Regions from separate parts of the Thermanaerovibrio velox DSM 12556 genome, predicted to be linked through region 1. Evidence: predicted binding sites of a transcription regulator. Region 1 holds the regulator's gene; the other holds the start of a gene.
The links. The regulator HrcA, encoded in region 1, represses chaperone genes, less so after heat shock. The targets are predictions, from matches to a motif close to TTAGCACTCNNTNNNANNGAGTGCTAA.

Region 1 (6,546 bases):
AATAGTATCGAATCCTAACCCCTGACGGCAACTCCTGAACCTCAGATCCGCAGCTGCCCGCTATGTCAGCGGCGGACATGAGCGCATCCTCGTATCCATCCGGCCCCATGAGGGTTATGTACCACCAAAAAGAGCCCAAACGACACACCCCTCTCTAGTACTCTCTGAAACTCCAAAAGGGGGAAGCGCCGAAAGCACTTCCCCCCACATGGGTTAACCTCCGAAAAAGCCCTTCAGCTTGTCTAGTATACCCTCTTCCTGTCGGACTTTTACGTTCATCTCCTGGGCTAAGGCCTGAAGAAGCGCCCTTTGCCTCTCCGTCAGGTTCTTGGGAACCACGACCCTCACCTGAACCAGAAGATCCCCCCTGCCGCCGCCCATCCTGGGCATGCCCTTGCCTCTGATCTTCAGCACCGATCCCGGCTGAGTCCCAGGCGGTATCTCTATCCGCTCCACCCCGTCAAAGGTCTCCAGGGAGATCTCGCTGCCAAGGGCAGCCTGGGGGAATGCGACGTCCACCTTAACCCTGAGATCCGCCCCATGTCTTTCAAAGACCTTATGGGGCATGACCTCCACTATGAGGAAGAGATCTCCGGGAGGCCCACCGTTGATCCCCGCCTCGCCCTCGCCGGGAATCCTAAGCCTGGTTCCGGTCTCTACCCCCTTGGGGATCTTAATCTCAACCCGGTGCGGTACCCTCACCCGGCCCTGCCCCTTGCACTCCTTGCAGGGGCTGTTTATCACCCTACCCTTACCGGAGCACCTGGGACAGGTGTTGACCTGCACGAACTGGCCAAAAGGGGTCCTCATGGACTGCTCCACCTGACCGCGGCCACCACAGCTAGGACAGGTCTCGGGCTTAGTCCCGGGTTCCGCCCCAGACCCCCCACACCTCATGCAGGTCTCCCATCGAGGTATGGTGAGCTCCTTCGATGAACCCCTGAAGGCCTCCTCCAAGGTAACCTGCAAAACCGTCTCCACGTCGGCTCCCCTTCGGGGGCCGGAGGGGCCCCTTCCGGGGCGCCCCCCCACACCGCCGAAGAAGTTCTCGAAAAGATCGCCGAAGAGATCCCCAAACGGATCACCACCAAACCCGCCGAACCCCTCAAATGGATTACCCCCGGGAGGAACGTCTCCCACATACCCAAACTGGTCGTACTGGGCACGTTTGGCAGGATCGCTCAAGACCTCGTAAGCCTCGTTGATCTCCTTAAATTTGGCCTCCGCGTCCTTATCGTTCGGGTTCGCGTCCGGATGATACTTACGAGCAAGCTTGCGGTAGGCCTTCTTTATCTCCTCCGACGTGGCCTCCCGGGATACTCCCAATATGTCATAATAATCCTTCTTTCCCGGAGCAGCCACCGGCCACCACCCTCCTTAAGCCCTTCCGGCGTCCTTGAAGTCCGCGTCCACGGAACCGGTATCATGCCCCGTTCCGGAGGCGTCCGATGGGCTCTCAGCACCGCCGGAGGCAGAGTATATCTTATGAGATATGCCGTGAAGCGCCTGGGTGAGCTCCTCAATGCCCCGCCTTATGGCAGCCGCATCGTCCTTGGCGGTGAGCTCCTTAAGAGCCTTCACCTTATCCTCCACCGGAGCCTTCTCATCGGAGGTAAGCTTGTCCCCAAGATCCCTCAGGGTCTTCTCGGTGTTGTACACCAAGCTCTCCGCCTCGTTCCTGGCCTCCGCAAGCTCCTTCTTGCGGCGGTCCTCCTCCTCATGCTGCTCCGCCTCCCTGCGGAGACGCTCTATCTCCGCCTCGGAGAGCCTTGAGGACTGTATCGTTATGTGCTGGGCCTTGCCGGTTCCCTTGTCCTTGGCGGTGACGTTAACTATACCATTGGCATCCACCTCAAAGGTGACCTCTATCTGGGGCACCCCCCTGGGTGCGGGAGGAATCCCATCGAGGATGAAGCGCCCAAGCTCCACGTTGTCGTTAGCCATGGGACGCTCCCCCTGGAGCACCCGTATCTCCACCTGGGGCTGGTTGTCCGCCGCGGTGGTAAAAACCTGGCTCTTGGAGCAGGGAATCGCAGTGTTCCTCTCTATTATCTTGGTGAACACCCCTCCCAAGGTCTCAAGACCAAGGGACAAGGGGGTCACGTCAACCAACACTATCCCGCTCTTCTCCCCACTGAGCACCGCACCCTGTATGGCAGCCCCCACCGCCACACACTCGTCCGGGTTGATGCCCTTGGTGGGCTCCTTGCCCAACAGCTCCTTAACCTTACGCTGCACCATTGGCATCCTGGTAGAACCACCGACCAGAAGGACCTTGTCTATCTGAGAGGCACTGAGTCCCGCATCCTCTAGCGCCCTCTTGGTGGGGGCCACGGTCCTCTCAAGAAGGTCCGCGGTCATGTCCTCGAACTTGGCCCGGGTCAAGGTGAGCTCCAGGTGCTTGGGACCGTTCTGATCCGCAGTTATAAAGGGCAGGGATATGGTGGTCTCCATCATGGAGGAAAGCTCTATCTTCGCCTTCTCCGCCGCCTCCCGGAGACGCTGGAACGCCATCTTGTCGTTCCTCAGGTCTATGCCCTCGGACTTCCTGAACTCGTCTATCATCCAGTCCACTATGCGCATATCCCAGTCGTCACCGCCCAGGTGGTTGTCCCCAGAGGTGGCAAGCACCTCGAAGACCCCATCTCCAACGTCCAGGATGGACACGTCAAAGGTCCCACCGCCCAGGTCGAACACCAGTATCTTGTGGTCCCCCTCCTTGTCCACCCCGTAGGCAAGGCAAGCAGCGGTGGGCTCGTTTATGACCCGCAAGACCTCAAGCCCCGCTATGGTACCCGCATCCTTAGTGGCCTGCCGCTGAGCATCGGTGAAGTAAGCAGGACACGTTATGACCGCCTGAGTAACCGGCTCCCCAAGGTAGTCCTCCGCGTCCTTCTTGAGCTTCTGGAGTATCATGGCAGATATCTCCTGGGGAGTGTAGGCCTTGCCGTCTATGTTGACCTTGTAATCGGACCCCATCTTACGCTTTATGGAGATAATGGTCCTGTCGGCGTTGACTATGGCCTGCCTCTTGGCCAACTGTCCCACAAGCCTCTCCCCGTCCTTGGTGAAGGCCACCACCGACGGAGTGGTCCTGCTGCCCTCCGCGTTAGGTATTACCGTTATGTTGTCCCCTTCCTTGACCGCCACACAGCTGTTGGTGGTCCCAAGGTCTATTCCTATCACCTTTCCCATGAAAAACACCCTCTTTCGCAAGATTTTTCTACTTCTCTATGCTGACTTTATACCTCTGCCTCAGCCCTTGAACTTTGCAACCTTAACAAGGGCGGGCCTTATCAACTTTCCCCCTAACAGATACCCCCTTTGGAGCTCCGCCACCACCTTGCCGTCCATCTCCGGATCCCCGGTCTCCTCAAAGTCCACCGCCTCGTGGACCGAAGGATCGAAAGCCCCCTCCGAAGCAACCCGCTCCAGGCCAAGGCTCTCCAGGGCGGAGAGGAACTGGCGGGCCACCATCTGAACCCCCTTTATCACCGGGTCATCCACCCTGTCGGTGCAGGACAAAAGGGTCCTCTCCAGGTTGTCCAACACCGGGATCAAAAGGCCCACCGCGGACTCCGCAGATCTCTTCCTCTCCACCTCCCGATCCCTTTCAACCCGCCTTACATAGTTTGTGAAGTCCGCTTTGTTGCGCAAAGCCTCCTTCATGAGGTCATCGTAGCTGTCCTTTAACTTGGACAGCTCCTCCTCCATCCTCTTTATATCCCGATCCTTACCCCGAAGCATCTCCACCAGCTCCACCTTGGACATCTCCGCCACCATAAGATCCTCCTGGCGGGACACCTCCGCAGAAGGGGAAGCCCCCTCCTGGGAAGCAGGACCATCAAAAGCTGCATCAATCAAGCGATTCTCTTCCATGGCACGTTACTCCTCCAAACCCTCGATGGCAGATGCCACGTCCTCAAGCACCGATATTACCCTCTCATAGTCCATCCTCTTGGGGCCTAATATGCCCACTATCGCCTTAGCCCCTCCCTTGGGGCTGGAGGCCAGCACCAAAGAACAGTCCTCCAGCTCAGGGCACTGAGACTCCTCGCCTATGACAACGCTCACCCCGTTGCCCACCGAGTGCCTAGCCACCAGCTCCGCCAACTCCTCCTCCTGCTCCAGCAGGGAGAAGAACGCCTTGAGGCGGCTTAGATCCTGAAAATCCGGAAGGCTCAACATCTGACTCACCGGACCGGTAAAGACCCGGACCTGCCTGGACTCCACCATCTCCCCCAGGGTGCTAAGGGCTACTCGACAGGCCTCAGAGAACTCCGAAAGCTGATGCAAAAGGTACCCCTCCAGAGAAGCCCTGACCTCCGACCAGGGCCTCCCGGACACCGCCATGTTCATCTTCCTTGAGAACTCGTCAAGGAGATCGCTGGACAGGTCCCAAGGCATGGGGATAACCTTGTGATGCACAAGCCCACCCTCCAGCACGACAACCAAAAGCACGTTCCTACTATCAACCTTGAAGAAGCTTACGTTCTTTATGGTTACGTCGTTCAGGGGGGCTATGGCACCTATCCCCACGTAGTGGGTAAGCCTGCCCAAAAGGTCCGTGGCCTCGTTGAGAAAGCCCTCAAGGTCTTGCCTCTTGCGCTTGAGCGCCTCCGCCAAAGGCAGCCCAACGCCCTTTGAGCGGGATCGCTGGAGCACCGAGTCCACGTAGAGCCTGTAAGCCCTCGTGGTAGGGACCCTACCAGCGGAGGTGTAAGGTTGAGAGAGAAAACCCATCCCCTCCAGGTCCGACATCTCGTTCCTTATGGTGGCGGGACTGTGAGAGCAGAGGTACCGCTTGGACACGGTCCTGGAACCCACGCTCTCCCCGCTCCTTATGTACTCGTATACCACCGATAACACTATCTCCAACTGACGCTCCGTAAGCATGGGGCACACCTCCATGGCCTTGGCACTCTATAAGCAAGACTGCTAACACCCAAGCCACGGCAATTAAATTACCTCTTCTTTGGCCAATTGTCAATACAGGTCAAAAAAATATGTCCGGGTTCTAATGTACAATCTACCGGGTCTCAAAACGAAGAAAATCCCATCGGACCCAGCGGGATAGGAGGACTGTCATGACTCCATACAGACTGGAACTCACCGACGACACGGAGCTGGCGGAAAGGCTCGCTAGCATTGGGGCGGACATGAGAAGCCTGCCCTTCTTCTCCAAGAAGAAACAGGTTTTGTGCCTTGGGTTTAAAGACCTGGACTTCAGGGCCGCCAACGCCATAAAACAGGAGATGCTTGCCCGGGGAGGAGATGCGGTGGTTCACAGGGGCGCCATATGCGGATCCGTGGACCGCTCCTCGGTGATCATCTTAGGCACCTTGGGACAGCTCCAAAGCCTCGCCGAAAAACTTAACCTTATGCCCTATTTCGGCCTTCAAGAGGTCCGGGACTCCCTGATTAAGGCCCTTAGAGGGATGGGGATCCGGAGATGGAGCTTGCCCCTTCCCGGGGGGCGCACGCTGGAAATGGGGGATCACACCAAGGTGATGGGGATAATAAACCTCACACCGGACTCCTTCTTCGAGGCCAGCAGGTCAAACGGAGTTGAACGGTGTCTTAAGACCGCTGAAGAGATGCTCTCCCATGGAGCGGATGTGCTGGACCTCGGGGCGGAATCCACAAGACCTGGGTCCGATCCGGTGAGCCCCGAGGAGGAGCTGGAGCGCCTTATAAACCCCCTCAGGGCCATAAGACATCGGTTCCCTGAGGCCGTGATATCCGTAGATACCTACAAAAGCACCACCGCCGCGGCCTGTGCGGAGGAAGGGGCGGACATCATAAACGACATATCAGGCCTCACCTTCGACCCCCAAATGGCCGGCACCGTGGCAAAAAGCCAGTGCGCCCTGGTGCTCATGCACATAAAAGGCAGGCCCAAAGACATGCAGAAGGACCCTTCTTACCAGGACCTCTTCGGCGAGATCATTGACTTCTTCGAGTCTCAGATAGACCATGCCAAGAAGGCCGGAATAGAGGAAGACAGGATAATACTGGACCCGGGGATAGGCTTCGGGAAGAAACCCTCCCACAACCTGGAAATCCTAAGGCACACCGAGGCCTTCTCAACCCTAGGCAGACCCCTGCTCATAGGAGCCTCTAGGAAGAGCACCATCGGCCTCGCCACCGGGGCAGAGGACCCAGCGGAGAGACTGGAGGGGACCTTGGCAGTAACAGCCCTTTGCGCCATGAAAGGGGTACCACTGGTAAGGGTTCACGACGTCAAGGAGAACGTTAAAACAATAAAAATGATCAATTCTATCAGGAGGGGTTCCTTATGAGTAAAGTAGTCCTAGCCCTGGGATCGAACCTGGGAGACCGGCTGGGGGCTCTCCGATCAGCGGTTAACCATCTCAAGGCCCGAGGGTGGATTCCCCTCAAGTCAAGCCCGGTCTTCGAGACCCCACCCTTCGGTTACGAAGAGCAGCCCAGGTTCCTAAACGCCTGTATCACCATGGAATGCCCCCTTGAAGACCCCCTGGAGATGCTGAGAGAGGTAAAAGCAGTTGAGACCCAGATGGGGCG
Region 2 (6,546 bases), 640 kb from region 1:
GGTCCTGTCCCAGACATTGGATGTCAGTTCCAAGGGCCGTGGCATCTACGAGGCCGTCGCCAGGGGAGGGGTCAGGGCCGTGAGGGGAGACGAGATCCTCACCTGCTCCACCGCCCGCTGGACCTCCGACGGCCTGAGGTACACCTTGGAGGGTTCCGTGAAGGGGACCTTTATGGGCAAGATGGTGGACGCGGATAGGGTTGAGAGAAACCTCTTCGAGTTCAGCGGATTTAACGTTCGAAGGTACCGGGACATGAAGGAGGGGTTTGAGTTGAGGGCCCCTTCGGTGAGGGGAAGGCTCGATCGTTCCGGGGCCGTTGAATCCGCGGAGGCCGCAGGGGGAGTTACCTGCATAGCCAAGGACAAGAACGGGGCCGACATGGTCATGACCGGGGACAGGGCATCCTACGATGGCGTCTCCGGGGCTGTGGAGGTGATCGGTTCCGCCAAGGTGGTTCAGCCGGGAGGAAGGACTTTAACGGCGGACAGGATAGTTTATCAGACCAGGGTGAGGCGCCTTGAGGCCTACGGTTCCACCCAGGTGACGTTCCCCGCTAAGGGGTCCAGGGACGGCGAGGAGGTAAAGCGGTGACCGTCGTTAATTCGTCCGGGTCCCTTGAGGTGGTGAACCTGGGGAAGAGCTACCGGGGTCGTAGGGTTGTGGACGGGGTGTCCTTTACGGTCCGGCGTGGTTGTGTCACCGGTCTTTTGGGTCCTAACGGGGCGGGGAAGAGCACCACCTTCTACATGACCGTGGGGCGCATAAGGCCCGATGAAGGGTCGGTGATCCTGAACGGGGAGGATGTGACGAGGCTTTCGATGCACCTCAGGGCCCGGCGGGGTCTTGGCTACCTGCCCCAGGAGGCCTCCGTGTTCAGGAACCTAACGGTGAGGCAGAACCTTGAGCTGGTCTATCAGGAGCTCGGCTGGGAGGAGCGGGACTATGCCCCCCAGGTGGACAGGCTCATAGAGGAGTTCGGCATAGGGGTCATAAGCGACACCAAGGGGTATGCCTTAAGCGGCGGGGAGAGGCGAAGGGTTGAGATAGCCCGCTGTGTGGCCCTTAAGCCCTCGTTCCTGCTGTTGGACGAGCCCTTCAGCGGCATAGATCCCATAGCGGTTTACGACATACAGCAGATGATAATAAGCCTCAAGGAGAAGGGTTTTGGGATACTGCTTACGGACCACAACGTGAGGGAGACCTTGTCAATAACGGATGTGACCTATCTTATCCACCAGGGGCGGGTGGTTATCCAGGGCACCCCCGAGGAGGTGGCGGAGAGTCCCGTGGCCCGCAAGTTCTACCTGGGGGAGGAGTTCCGATGGTGAGCCCGGACAGGACGGTGGGCGGAAGTTCCGGCGGGTCCCCCATGTCCCGGATGGTCCGCAATGCCCTTAGGATGACCGTGGGAACTCTGGCCAGCCGGGTCCTGGGGTTGGTTAGGGAGATGATAACCGCCGCGGTGTTCGGGGCCACGAGGCAGTTGGATTCCTTTTACGTGGCCTATACGTTGGCCAACCTGGCGAGGCAGTTGCTGGCGGAGGGGGCGCTTTCCGCCGCCTTCGTGCCGGTCTTCAGCAGGGTGCTTAAGGACCGGGGTAGGGAGGAGGCCGCCAGGCTGGCGCGGCAGGCCTCTGCGGTGCTGATGGCCGGTACCATGCTGGTGGTTTTGTTGGGCATGGCGGGGGCTGGTTTGCTTGTTAGGGTAATGGCCCCCGGCTTTTCCCCCGAGGACAGGTTGATCGCCTCAAGGCTTACCGCCGCTCTATTCCCGTTTCTCATGTTCATGTCCTTGGGGGCCCTTGCAATGGGGGTTCTCAACAGCCTGGACCGTTTCTTCGTACCCGCGGTGGCCCCCGCGCTGAGCAACCTGGTGTTCATAGTCTGCGTGTGGTCCTTCTACCCAACTGTTACGGTATGGCACGTGGTGGCGGCGGTCCTTATGGGTGGGCTTTCCCAGATGGTGCTCCAATGGGTGTGGTCCTACCGCTGTGGCATACCCTTGAGTCCCTCGAGGCCCGACATGGGGAACTCGGATCTGCGGAGGATGATGAGGCTCTTCCTGCCCTACGCGGCGGGGCTCTCGCTGAACCAGCTGAACCCGGTGGTGAGCCGGTTCCTCGCGTCGTACCTGGAGGGGGGGGCCATATCGGCGCTAAACTATGCGGACCGGGTGCTGCAGCTCCCCTTGGGGTTGTTCGTGGTGGCCATAGCCCAGGCGGTTTTACCTGCCCTTTCCCGCCTGGATCCATGGGACAGGGAGGGCTTCCGGGTCTTCCTTAGGGATTCTCTGCGGTTCAACCTTTTCGCGGTGCTGCCCGTTTCCCTGGGGCTTGTGATGTTCGCAAGGCCAGTTACTCACCTCATCTTCTTCCGGGGGGCCTTTGGCCAGTGGGCCCTGGATGCCACCTCCGGGGCCCTTAGGATGTACGGGGTCGGCCTTGCCTTCATGAGCTGTAATGCCATAGTGATGAGGGCCCTTTACGCCCGGGGCTTGGCTCGGGGGGCCATGACGGTTACGGCCGTCACGGTGCTGTGCAATCTGGCCTTTGGGTACCTTCTAATGGCCCGGTTCTCCTACTCGGGCCTTGCGCTTGGAACGTCCTTGGCGTTCCTCGCGGCCTCCATGACCGGCATGGCCATGGTGTCCCGGGACTTGGGTGCTCCGCTGGGTATGTTTGAGCTTAAGTGGGTGTTGAGGCAGGGGATCCCCTTGGCTTCTATGGGGGCGGCGCTTGTCGGTTTTTCGAGCATATGGAGCTACCCTTACGGCGGGGCCTTGGGAGGGCGGCTTTGCTGGTTTGCCCTATGCGGGCTTACAGCCCTTGGGGTTTATCTAGGGGTCGCGCTGGGGATTGGCATGGAGGAGCTTAAGTGGCTTAAGCTCAGGGGAAGGAGAGTGGGGACCGGTGTTTAAATCTTTGAGGGCCTGGTTTTCAGCCGTTATCGGGTGTTTTGCGGCGGCAGCGGTGTTTTTGGCCCTTTTGCCCGGGGTTTCGTTGGGGGTGGATGAGAAACTCGCCAAGGTCATAGAGGGGCAGAGCGCCAAGTGCTACGTGGAGGGTCAGGTCCTGGGGGATCTGGTTATAGGGGCCCGCTGCAGCGTGGAGTTCATCCTGGTGGACAGGAGGCTTGCGGATGCGGTTAGGGAGGCCCAGTTCCCGCCCCAGTGGCTTGTGGAGCAGGTTCAGAAGCTGGACTCGGTGCCCAGGGGGCACAGCCTTGTGGCGGTGGCGGTGAGGGCCTATAAGCCCTTTGACCTGGATATGGGCAAGTTGGTGGTGGGGGAGAGGCTGAGCGAGGACCTGCTGATGACGCCCAAGGATCGGATGTTATTTCAGCTCTCATCCGGGGATGAGAGCTTCTTTGGGGTGTTGTCCCCTGGTCGGATAGCCAGGGGGTCGGTGGTGAAGGTGGGTTACGGGGACGACCTGGTGGATATGAGGGTTTCCAGGTGACCATGGAAGGTGGTTTGAGAACCTTGGTTTTAGATGGGAAAAGCGGCGAGGAGGTGTTTGGGTTGCACGTTTATCGTTGTGTGGAGTGTGGGAAGAGGATAGAGACGGAGGGGCACATATCATCCTGTCCTCATTGCCGGTGTAAGGTGTTGATCCACGAGAAGGGAGAGCGGCGCAAGGCCTGTTCCTGTGGCGGTTCCAAGTGCGGCACCTGCGGGAGTTGCAGCTGCGGATGAGGGGGTGCGGCAGCGGCCTTGTGTTGGGCATAGAGAGCAGCTGTGACGACACGGGGGTTGCGGTTCTCGAGGCTCCACGCCGGATAAGGTCGTCCCTGGTGATGAGCCAGGTGGAGGAGCATGCTCCCCACGGTGGTGTGGTGCCGGAGCTGGCCAGCCGAAGGCATCAGGAGGCGGTGGTGGGGCTGGTGAGGCGGTGTCTTGCGGAGGCGGGGGTTTTGAACCCCATGAGGGAGCTGTCCCTCATAGCGGTCACCGCTGGGCCGGGTCTCATGGGGTCTCTCCTGGTGGGTCTTATGGCTGCCAAGGGGCTGTCCCAGGGGTGGGAGGTCCCCATGATAGGGGTTAACCACATGGAGGGTCACGTGTTCGCCAACGTCATAGCCCACGAGGATCTTGAGCCTCCGTTCCTGTGCCTTGTGGTCTCCGGGGGGCACACGGAGATCCAGTTGGTGCGGTCCTTTGGGGACTATCGTTTCCTTGGGGGCACCAGGGACGATGCGGCGGGGGAGGCTTATGACAAGGTGGCGAAGCTGCTTGGGTTGGGCTACCCAGGTGGTCCCGTGATAGACCGCCTTGCCGCCCAGGGGGATCCTAGGAGGTACCAGCTGCCGGTGCCTCTGCGGGGAACTTCGGACGTGGAGTTCAGCTTCAGCGGTCTTAAGACCGCGGTATTATGGCTTGTCCGGAAGGAGGGGGATTCCATTTCGCTGCCGGACCTTTGTGCCTCTTTCCAGAGGTCGGCGGTGGACTCCCTGGTGGAGAAGCTGGAGCTGGCGGTGCAGCTCACGGGGGTTAAGACCGTGGCGGCTTCCGGGGGAGTGGCGGCGAACTCGGAGCTCAGGAGGCGTCTTTTAGGCCTTTCCGACAGGGGCATCAGGGTTTTTCTGCCCCCGAGGGACCTTTGTACCGACAACGGGGCCATGATAGCCGCCGCTGGGTGGTGGGCCTTCATGAGGGGGATCCGGGATGACCTCACCCTCAGGGCGGACCCGTCCTGGGAGATGGCCCGATAAGTCAAAAAACATCAGAAAAAGCAGCTTGGGCCGGATAGAGGCGGTTTATTTGCCTCTATCCGGCTTTATTTGTAGATAATGGTTCTTGAGGAAATCCCGGACTTTGAATAGACTTTCAGCCGTGAGGGTTAGCACTCGGTTGTTGGGAGTGCTAACACTAAAAAACCGGGTAACAAACTCCAAGGAGGAGGGATTTAGATGCAGCTTAGGCCTCTCGGCGACCGTCTTGTGGTGAAGGCGGTGGAGAAGGAGGAGATGACCAAGGGTGGCATAGTGCTCCCTGACACCGTGAAGGAGAAGCCCGTGGAGGGCGAGGTTGTGGCGGTTGGTACCGGCCGGGTGCTGGACAACGGCCAGCGGCTTCCCATGGAGGTCAAGGTGGGCAACCGGGTCATCTACAGCAAGTACTCTGGCACGGAGGTCAAGTTTGACGGCCAGGAGTACCTGATCCTCAGCGAGCGGGACGTGCTCGCCATAGTGGAGAAGTAAGCGACCCTAAGCAGATAGAACACCTTTACTGAAGGAGGGCAAGACACGATGCCGAAGATCCTGCTTTTCAAGGAAGAGGCCCGCAGGGCCCTTGAGCGCGGAGTTAACAAGGTGGCTGACACGGTTGGCGTGACCTTGGGCCCCAAGGGGCGCAACGTGGTTCTGGAGAAGAAGTTCGGCTCCCCCACCATAACCAACGACGGTGTGACCATCGCCAAGGAGATAGAGCTGGAGGATCCCTTTGAGAACATGGGGGCCCAGCTCCTGAAGGAGGTGGCCTCGAAGACCAACGACGTGGCCGGCGACGGTACCACCACCGCCACGGTGCTCGCCAGGGCCATGATCCGCGAGGGTCTCAAGAACGTGGCCGCCGGCGCCAACGGCATGCTGCTCCGCCGGGGCATCGAGAAGGCGGTCGACGTGGTGGTGGAGGAGCTCAAGAAGCAGGCCATCCCTGTTAAGGAGCACGCCAAGATCGCTCAGGTGGCCTCCATCTCCGCCAACGACAAGCGGATCGGCGAGCTCATCGCCGAGGCCATGGACAAGGTGACCGAGGATGGTGTCATCACCGTTGAGGACAGCCAGACCGTGGGTACCACCCTCGAGATGGTGGAGGGCCTCCAGTTCGACAAGGGCTACGTGAGCCCCTACATGATCACCAACCCGGAGAGGATGGAGGCGGTCCTTGAGGACGCTTACATCCTGGTCCACGACGGCAAGATCAGCAACGTGAAGGATCTGCTCCCGGTGCTTGAGAAGGTGGTTCAGACCGGCAAGCCCCTGCTCATCATCGCCGAGGACGTGGAGGGCGAGGCCCTCGCCACCCTGGTGGTCAACAAGCTCCGGGGCATCCTGCAGGTGGTGGCCGTCAAGGCCCCGGGCTTCGGCGAGAGGCGCAAGGCCATGCTCCAGGACATCGCGGTGGTCACCGGCGCCAAGGTGATCAGCGAGGAAGTGGGAATCAAGCTGGAGAACGCGGACATCTCCATGCTCGGTAGGGCCAAGAAGATCCGGGTGGCCAAGGAGGAGACCACCATCGTTGAGGGTGCCGGCGATCCCAAGGCCATAAAGGACAGGGCCGCCCAGATCCGCAAGGAGCTTGAGGACTCCACCTCCGAGTACGACAAGGAGAAGCTCCAGGAGCGGCTCGCCAAGCTGGTGGGCGGAGTGGCGGTCATCCAGGTCGGCGCTGCCACCGAGACGGAGCAGAAGGAGCTTAAGCACCGTATCGAGGACGCCCTCAACGCCACCCGCGCCGCGGTGGAGGAGGGTATCGTCCCCGGAGGCGGCGTGGCCCTTGTGTCCTGCGCCAACGCCCTGGACGAGTTCATCTCCAAGCTGGAGGG

Region 2: groES (co-chaperone GroES) is a predicted target of HrcA. The motif match lies at 4,840-4,866, and genes of this name have one in related genera.

The regions. Positions count from the first base shown of each region.
Region 1 is NZ_CM001377.1:1,209,027-1,215,572, forward strand. Features, by position in the region: gene THEVEDRAFT_RS05850 (50S ribosomal protein L11 methyltransferase) at 1-139, opposite strand, end outside; gene dnaJ (molecular chaperone DnaJ) at 214-1,362, opposite strand; gene dnaK (molecular chaperone DnaK) at 1,378-3,195, opposite strand; gene THEVEDRAFT_RS05865 (nucleotide exchange factor GrpE) at 3,256-3,879, opposite strand; gene hrcA (heat-inducible transcriptional repressor HrcA) at 3,886-4,896, opposite strand; gene folP (dihydropteroate synthase) at 5,088-6,302, shown strand; gene folK (2-amino-4-hydroxy-6-hydroxymethyldihydropteridine diphosphokinase) at 6,299-6,546, shown strand, end outside.
Region 2 is NZ_CM001377.1:571,348-577,893, forward strand. Features, by position in the region: gene THEVEDRAFT_RS02640 (LptA/OstA family protein) at 1-592, shown strand, start outside; gene lptB (LPS export ABC transporter ATP-binding protein) at 589-1,329, shown strand; gene murJ (murein biosynthesis integral membrane protein MurJ) at 1,323-2,918, shown strand; gene THEVEDRAFT_RS02655 (hypothetical protein) at 2,911-3,459, shown strand; gene THEVEDRAFT_RS02660 (zinc ribbon-containing protein) at 3,462-3,695, shown strand; gene tsaD (tRNA (adenosine(37)-N6)-threonylcarbamoyltransferase complex transferase subunit TsaD) at 3,692-4,711, shown strand; gene groES (co-chaperone GroES) at 4,910-5,200, shown strand; gene groL (chaperonin GroEL) at 5,249-6,546, shown strand, end outside.